2 regions of the Pediococcus damnosus genome follow, and region 2 is predicted to be linked to the other one. Evidence: predicted binding sites of a transcription regulator. Region 2 holds the regulator's gene; the other holds the start of a gene.
What was found. Region 2 encodes LexA, which represses DNA repair genes until DNA is damaged. Its sites were predicted from a motif close to CNAACANNTGTTNG; they were not measured.
Positions count from the first base shown of each region.

Region 1: the regulator LexA is predicted to act here: its motif matches at 1,920-1,933, upstream of dinB (DNA polymerase IV).

Region 1 is NZ_CP012294.1:577,676-582,100, reverse strand. It holds gene yajC (preprotein translocase subunit YajC) at 1-226, shown strand, start outside; gene zwf (glucose-6-phosphate dehydrogenase) at 356-1,849, shown strand; gene dinB (DNA polymerase IV) at 2,105-3,163, shown strand; gene ADU73_RS02790 (ISLre2 family transposase) at 3,277-4,425, shown strand, end outside.
Region 2 is NZ_CP012294.1:2,117,112-2,121,536, forward strand. It holds gene ADU73_RS09935 (DUF896 domain-containing protein) at 123-377, opposite strand; gene ADU73_RS09940 (ISLre2 family transposase) at 566-1,933, shown strand; gene lexA (transcriptional repressor LexA) at 2,073-2,702, shown strand; gene ADU73_RS09950 (glycerate kinase) at 2,746-3,870, opposite strand; gene ADU73_RS09955 (hypothetical protein) at 3,886-4,128, opposite strand; gene ADU73_RS09960 (hypothetical protein) at 4,298-4,425, shown strand, end outside.

The DNA.
Region 1 (4,425 bases), 590 kb from region 2:
TTCAATTGATGAAGATGCAAAAACAGTTACTTTAGACTGTGATGGTATCTACTTGGTTTTTGATCGAACTGCTATTATGCGAGTGGATCATGTGGAAGCTGTTAAACCAGCTGAAAAAGAGGAAACTTCTGCCACAGAACCAGAAGCAGCAGCAAAAGATGTCAAAGAAACTCCTGATGCAGATGATGCTCAGGAATCAACTGACAAACCAGAAAATAAGGAATAATCAGTTAAATTTAAAGGATTGAGACATTTTTTGTTTCAAATCTTTTTTTTTAGGGTTAAAAAGTTGTGTATTCAAAACGAAAGTTTCATAATTAAAGCGGACTTATATTGTGAAAGAGAGGCAAATGAAATGACACAACAAGCGTTGTTTATAATTTTTGGAGGAACAGGTGATTTGGCCTATCGCAAATTATATCCTTCATTATTTCGTTTGTATGAAAAAGGCTATTTAAAGGATGATTTTGCCGTAATTGGAACAGCACGTCGTCCTTGGACTAACGATCATTATCATGAGGTTGTGATGAATGCCATTGCAGATGATGGTCATGAGTCCGATCGAACAAATAGTGAGATCACACGAAAATTTGCGAGTCATTTCTGTTATCAATCGCATAATGTCAATGATACGGAACACTATGTGGCGTTACGAAAATTAGCTGATAAATTAGATGAAAAATATAAACTTAATGGCAACCGAATTTATTATTTGGCCATGGCACCGAGATTCTTTGGAACCATTGCTGGCCATTTAAAATCAGAAAAGTTAATTACTGATCATGGCTATAATCGGTTAATTATTGAAAAACCATTTGGCCGTGACTTTGAAACTGCTAAAGAACTTAATGATGATATTTCCGCCGCTTTTTCTGAAGATCAAATTTATCGAATTGATCATTATTTGGGGAAGGAAGCCATTCAAAGTATTGCGGCTTTGAGGTTTGGAAACCAAGTGATTGAATCGCTTTGGAACAAGGAACATATCGATAATATTCAAATTACCTTAGCGGAATCATTAGGTGTCGAGGAGCGGGCTGGCTATTACGAAACGGCTGGTGCGTTGCGAGACATGGTGCAAAACCATATTCTGCAAATTGTGTCATTACTTACCATGCAAAAGCCTAGTGAATACACAGCAAAAGAACTACGTGATCGCAAAGTAGAGGCCCTTCAAAATATTAAAGTTTATTCAGCCAAAGAAGCTTCAAAGAACTTTGTTCGCGGTCAATACGGTGAAGATGCTGAACATGAGCAATTGGATTACCGACATGAAGAGGGAACCGATGAGCATTCACAGATTGAAACGTTTGTGGCCGGAAAATTGGAAACTACAAATGGTAATTTAACCGGTGTTCCTATTTACATTAGAACTGGAAAACGGCTTGCCCGAAAATCTACGCAAATTAATGTAGTTTTTAAGGATACAACGGATAATATTTTTACAGCAACAGGTGAGCAGGATACCAAACTTGAACAAAATGTCCTAACTCTTTATGTTGAACCAGATCAAGGGTATCAATTAGATCTAAATGTAAAAAATGGTAGTCAAGGCTATGGAATTATGCCAATTCATTTAGAATATCATAAGACATCTGCTGAAAAAGCAAAAGTTCCGGAAGCATATGAAAAACTAATTCATGATGCCTTAGATGGTAATCGAACCAACTTTGCCCATTGGCATGAAGTAGCACAAGCTTGGCGGATTGTTGATGTTGTTAGACAAAATTGGGATAGTCAAAAGACTGATTTCCCGAATTATGTAAGTGGTACAATGGGGCCTAAAGCTGCCCAAGAATTATTGACCCGTGATCATCGTGATTGGGTATTTGGGGCAACCAAACATTAAATGAAATAATTGGAGCGGTTAATTGACAATTTGTTGATTAGTCGCTTTTTGAATTTATTTTGCTTGTTTTCAAACATACGTTCGATTAAACTGAAAAGAGATTAAGAAATCGTTACGTCATTTAATTTTATAAAATGATATTAAAAGTAATTTTTAGAAGTGGTATGAATCCAGGTGATAAAGTTGTCCCAAGCTCAAAATGAAGATATTCTTCCTATTAACATAAATACATCAAGAAAGATCATTCATGTTGATATGGATGCTTTTTACGCTTCAATCGAAGAACGTGAACGACCAGGGCTCAAAAAAAAGCCCCTTATTATCGCGAAAGATCCACGTAGAACGGGTGGAAAAGGAGTTGTCGCTACTGCAAACTATATGGCACGGCAGTCGGGTGTTCATTCAGCAATGAGTGCGCAAAAAGCTTTAGAACTATGTCCTAAGGCTTTCTTTCAGACACCAAATTTTACGTTATATCGAGCGGTATCAGATCAAATCCATAAAATCTTTCATGAGTATACTGAAAAAATTGAACCAGTCGCGTTTGATGAAGCATATCTGGATATTACAGACAATAAAAAACATATTGAAAGTGCGGTGGAAGTGGCCCATCAAATTCAAAGTGAAATATTTGCAAAAACTAACTTAACTTGTTCTACTGGCATCTCTTACAATAAGTTTTTGGCCAAGTTGGCTTCTGAGTATCAAAAGCCAATCGGTGTTGCCGTTGTTTTGCCTGAGGATGTGCGTGAATTTTTAGATAAATTACCAATTGAAAAATTTCGCGGAGTTGGTAAAAAGACCGTTCCTAAAATGTACGATTTAAAGATTTTTAATGGAGCAGATCTCTATCAAAAAAGTGAACTGTATTTGATTCATCATTTTGGAAGATTTGGAGATGTCTTGTATCATCATGTGCGTGGAGCAGATGATCGGCCCGTTGAATATTTGCGAGAACGAAAATCGATTGGTAAAGAAAGTACTTATAATCCTAATTTAACAACGGATTCTGAGGCAGAACAGGCGCTGACCATATTAGCAAAAAATGTGGCGCTTGCTATGAAACAAAGACAAAAGCATGGTAAAACTTTAGTTCTCAAGGTGAGATATGCAGATTTTGAAACGATTACCAAAAGACAAACTTTAACTGAATTTATTGAGAATAGCGAGGAAGCTTATCTTTTTTATGCACAACAACTTTTTGATGAATTTGGTGATAGTAAGCGGGGAATCAGATTATTAGGAATTACAATGACAAATCTGGCTAGTATTAACTTTGAAAACATTACGTTACCGTTATTTAAATCAGATTAATTGTTAGTGTAAAGTTTTAGTAGGAAAGTGAAAAAAAGTCTTTTCAAAACAAGAGAAGACCGTTAATCTTCTAATTAGGTATAGCAGCCAAAAATTAGGAGGTAACGGTCTTCATGTCTCAAATATTAACAGAAATCATGACAGTTTTAAAGGATAGTAATAATTTATTTGATGCGGAACAGAATTTAATGATGCAGTGTCAGACGTTGATTGCCACTGCCTTAGGCCAGGCGTTAGAAGATCTTGATGATCTTCTAATTGGCGAAACAGAATACCAAGAAATTGTGGGCAAGCGCGAAAGAACTTTGAATTTTATGTGTGGGGCCGTGACTTTCAAACGCCGGTTAGTGAAACTAACTGATAAAAAATATGTATTTCCTTTAGATCGTTATTTGCAGTTAATTCCACGAAGTAGATTTTCACCCTTAATGGTCGAAAAGGTTGCCAAGCTAGCTTCACATAGTGTTTTACGGACAACAGCTTTGGCTGTTAACCTTTTAACCCCACTTTCTATCAGTCATCAGAAAGTTGGTCAACTTTATCAAACAGCAGGTACGCAATGTGAAAAGCAGCGTGAAGAAACCACGTTAGTAACTGTAGCAAAGAAACGTCAAGTTCCTTATTTATATCTAGAAGGTGATGCCTTTTGTGTCGCCATAAAGGCTAAACACCACCATAAGAATATCTTCGTGCACCGACTTCAATTAACGGAAGGCATTACCCAAAATGGCCAGCGCCGACAGACGCTAAACCGGCATGTGTTTACAGGATTAAACCGCCGAGTAGTTTTTAAGCAAGCACAAGATTATTTAAGTCAAAACTATGATTTACAACACACTACGGTGATCACCGGTAGCGATAATGGCAGTGGTTATGAACCATCCTGCTTTGATGAATTAGCAATTGGGGCAAAAAAACATGAACATTTTTTAGATTGTTATCACTTGAATCGAAAAATTCGTAAGCGATTAAGCATGATGCCTAAGAAACTACAAAATATGTTATTTCAGGCTGTTCATAATTGGGATAGTGACCAAATTCAGGTTATTCTTGATACTTGTGAATCAATAGCTAGCGATACAGATAGTCTTGAGTCAATTCAACTTTTACGGCGTTATTTGAAGCGTAATTGGAATTACTTAAAACCAGCTGTTGAGCGCAGCTTAACGGCTGAAAATGTGTGCTTGGGTGGTTGTGAAAGTAACCATCGTCGTTTTACGTACCGATTAAAGCATCAAGGTCGTTCTTGGAGTATACCTGGC
Region 2 (4,425 bases):
AGTACACAAAAACTTCACAAAATAAAAGAGGTCATCCTGATTTCCCTATCAGTACCTCTTATTCTATCATTAAATTTAAATAAGAAAAGATTAAATGACCATTACAAAACTAAATGATCGATTTAATCATCACGAAGTCCCTTTTTCCGCTGAACATTTTTCACTTTTTCCGGGGTAACTTCTTTACCACTCTTATCAAACACTTGCATCATTTCAACTTGACTTTTAAAACCTTCTCTAAATCGTTTTAAATATCTCTGACGCAGGTCTTTACGTTCAATGATTTCTAAATCTGTTAAGCCATCACTCTTGGCTTTATGGGCTAATTCATTAATCCTTTTAATTAATTTTTGAAATTCTTCATCTTTTTCTGCCAATTTTTTCACTCCCGATTTGTTTACCAATGATTTTACACTGTTATTGATTTTTTTTCAAAAAATGTTAGTGTAAGGTTTTCCTAGATGGTCAATAAAATTCTAGGAATATTCATTTTGAGTTGAATATATAGAAAAAGACCTGTAGCCTTTTAATCGACGAAGATTAAAGGAAGGGATACAGGTCTTTCATGTATATTTTAGCAGATTTTATTGAATCATTGGGAAATTTAGACAGTTTATTTGATTTAGAGGAGCAGGTAATTCTTCATCTTAGGAAGTCATTCCAGCTGGTTGTAGCTGAATATCTGAGGCAATTAGATGAAACACTCGTTCCATCAATTCCGGCAGAAAATACATTCATTAATCGACAGGCCAGAACAATTGAGTTTATGTTTGGCGCCGTGAATTTTGAAAGAAGATGTTATCTTCGACCCAATGGAAGTTATTACTTCCCGTTGGATGAACAACTTCAGTTGGAAGAAAGAAAAAGAATTTCACCTTATTTTAAAAGTGTCGTTGCCAAAATTGGGCAAACGACAACGATGAGAAATACGGCCGCAATGATCAATCTGGCAAGTCAGACGGATATTAGTGCCTGGTCAGTAGACCGAATTATCAGAGACATGGCAGATACCGTGAAGACAGAAGAAAAATCGTCCGAAGAGAAACTAGTTAAGAAACGAAAAGTTGAAAACTTAGTGGTTGAAGGCGATGCCTTTGAGATACACAAAATTAATCGACGAAGACAAGACGTCCACCATTACATTGTTTTTGAATCAGGATTAGATGGAACAAGATCAAACAAAGTTGAGTTTGTTGGTATCAATCAAAAAAAGGTTCAAAAACGAGTAACTGACTACATTGAGAAGTATTATAAAATCAGTGAAATGACCGTGTTTACAGCAAGTGATGGTGGCCCAGGGTATAACCCGAAAAGTATGCGAGAAATAGTTCCGAGTGCTCAAAGAGTTGAATTTACTATCGATCGGTATCACTTTGTCAAAAAGATTAAACAAACCTTTGGTTTATTTAATCCATTGGTTGATAAGGCCGTTAAGAGCGTTAGCCTGTATGATCAGAATCAGTTAAACGTTATTTTAGATACATTTGAGTCGCAAATTAAAACTGATAAGGAACTTGAGAGCCTAAGGGTCCTAAGACAATATTTGGCAAGAAATTGGCAGTTTATAAAGTCTCCACACGATCGTGGCTTCATGAGGGTCGGCAAATTGGGATCCGTTGAAAGCTCACACAGAGCGTACACGTATCGAATGAAAAAGCAAGGCAAAGTATGGTCCGAAAAGGGCCTTGAGGCTATGTTGAAATTAATTGAAGCTCGGGTAAACGGTAAGCTAGATAAATACTTACGTGGTGGTTTAAGAAAGTTACAAGAGCTAACGATTGAGATCGCTACGGAATCATTGAAGACGTTGAGTTCAGCTCAGCTGAGCAACAAGCACCATTCTAAGCATATTGGAGTTCTTTCAGGTAAAATACCAGTTGATGCCCCAACAAGTAGCCCTATCGGAGCAATGGCAAAAATATTTTCAAACTAATTATTGTGTATAAATATTTGGTTGATTATAAGGCACCTAGGAAAACTTGACACATACCAAAAAATTGAACCCGAACGTTTGTTTGAATACTGTAATTGCATATGGTAAAATGAGAACAAGAAAATGCGAGGTGCTCACAATGTCAAAAACATCTGAAAGTAAGCAATTTGCTGTGCTTAGATACATATATGATAAAGTAAACGAAAAAGGATATCCACCAACTGTGCGTGAGATTGGTGAGGCAGTTTCCCTCTCCTCTACTTCTACTGTCCATGGCCATATTGAAAGATTACAAAAAAAGGGACTTTTACAAAAAGACCCTACCAAACCACGTGCTTTAGAAATTACACCTGCGGGTTTAGAGGAATTAGGTGTTAGTGCCACCCCTAATAAAATTCCGATCTTAGGAACTGTCACTGCTGGTGCACCAATTTTAGCCGTTGAAGAAGCAACTGACTTTTTTCCACTTCCTCCTGATTTTGAACACGAGGATGGTGATTTATTCATGTTGAATATTCGTGGAGAAAGCATGATTCAGGCTGGAATTTTAAATGGTGATCAAGTTATTGTTCGTAAACAAAGCTCTGCAGATAACGGTGATATTGTCATTGCCATGACAGAAGAAAATGAGGCCACTTGCAAACGGTTCTTCAAAGAAACTGATCATATTCGCTTACAACCCGAAAATGATACCATGGCTCCAATTATTTTAGATAACGTTAGTATCCTTGGCCGTGTAGTTGGCTTATATCGGGATAAGATTTATTAAACATAAAGGTTCAGTGGATGAAATGCCTTGAACCTTTTTTTATTTACAAATAATTGCTAGTCAACCATTCACTCAAGTGATAAATATTTTCAGAGCCCATGTCGAGAGTTTGTTTGGCTAGTGGTTGCCCGTCATTAATGCTTTTAACCAATTTGATATTTGCAGGTAATTCACCTAAATCAGGTGCAATTCTACCTGCTAAAACAATAACTTTACATTCTGGATTGAGTTTCAAACAGGCTTCGGCAAGTCCAAACGGTACCTTTCCATTTCTGGATTGCGTATCAAATGATCCCTCACCAGTAATTAAATAATCAGCATTCACAACTTTTTCTTTAAAATCAAGTAATTTTAGAATGCTGTCTATACCTGATGTTAATTGCGCACCAAAAAATGTTTTTAAGCCATAACTTAGCCCTCCGGCACCTCCAGTTCCCCAATCGGAAGCAAAATCTTTACCCAAATCTCGTTGAACAACCAGTGACAGATGGTGGAGATTTTCTTCAAGAACCTTTTTATCATCTGAAGAGGCCCCTTTTTGTGTACCAAAAACATTAGTTGCTCCATCCGGTCCTAAAAGCGGATTAGCCACATCATTTAAAACAATTAGTGGGACTGAAATGACCTTTTTCGTGGGTGCAACAATTGTTTCAAGTTCACTCAACCCGCCGTTTCCTAAATCAATAGACTTCCCGGCTTTATTCAAAAACTGAAAACCTAGCGCCATTGCCATCCCGGCTCCACCATCATTGGTGGCACTGCCACCGACACCTAAATAAATTTTCTTTGGTCGATGGGCCAAACTTGCCTGGAGTAATTGGCCCGTTCCAAATGTTGTAGCTCTAAATGGATTAAGTTCAGCACCTTTTAAATGTTCTATGCCACTGGCAGATGCCATATCAATTACCGCCACTTTGGCTTTGTCTTCGGTTAGCCCAAGTTCTGCCTTAATTGGTCGTCCAATCGCATCAGTGACTTCAACAGAATAACGATTACCTTTAAAATGGTCCATCAACACTGTCATTGTTCCTTCACCACCATCCGCCATTGGTAAAGAAACCGTCTTAATTTTTGGATCGACCTTTTTCAATCCTGCCACAATACTTTCAGTAGCCTTTTTTGCAGTCATGCTATTTTTAAATGAATCCGGAGCGACAATAACTTTCATATTTAAGCCTTCATTTCATTGTTCATCTCGTTCGTCTAAATCTACGCGCACACGCTGGATGCGCTTACAATTCTTTATATCTACAACTGTATTATACTGAATTAAAGAAGCCTTGTGTCGGTCTCGGTAATTAATTTGTAAAACTTCAATTACAAGCTTTGTACTCAAAACATTGATTATTTTTCCAACAAATGGATGATCCAAATCATCACAGTTTGTACATCTGACTAACATTCCAATCTTAAATTCAGACAGCATTTAATCACCGCCAATCATTAGTATATTAATATGATAACAATTAGAAACATTAAAAAGCAATTAAGAACCTTAAGATTCCTTATTTTCACGATTGTACTTTAACTTTTTTTGAGCGATAATATAAGAAAGTATCCGTAAGGGAGAGTAATTTATGTTATTTTTGTTCATTATGGCAATATTTGCACTTGTTTTATCCATTCTTAGGCTGTCCATGGTTATCCAAAATGGTGAACGACTAGTTTCGCCGATTCTGCTTACCGTGGTCTGTATAGGACTGATTATTTTTAGTGGTATTAA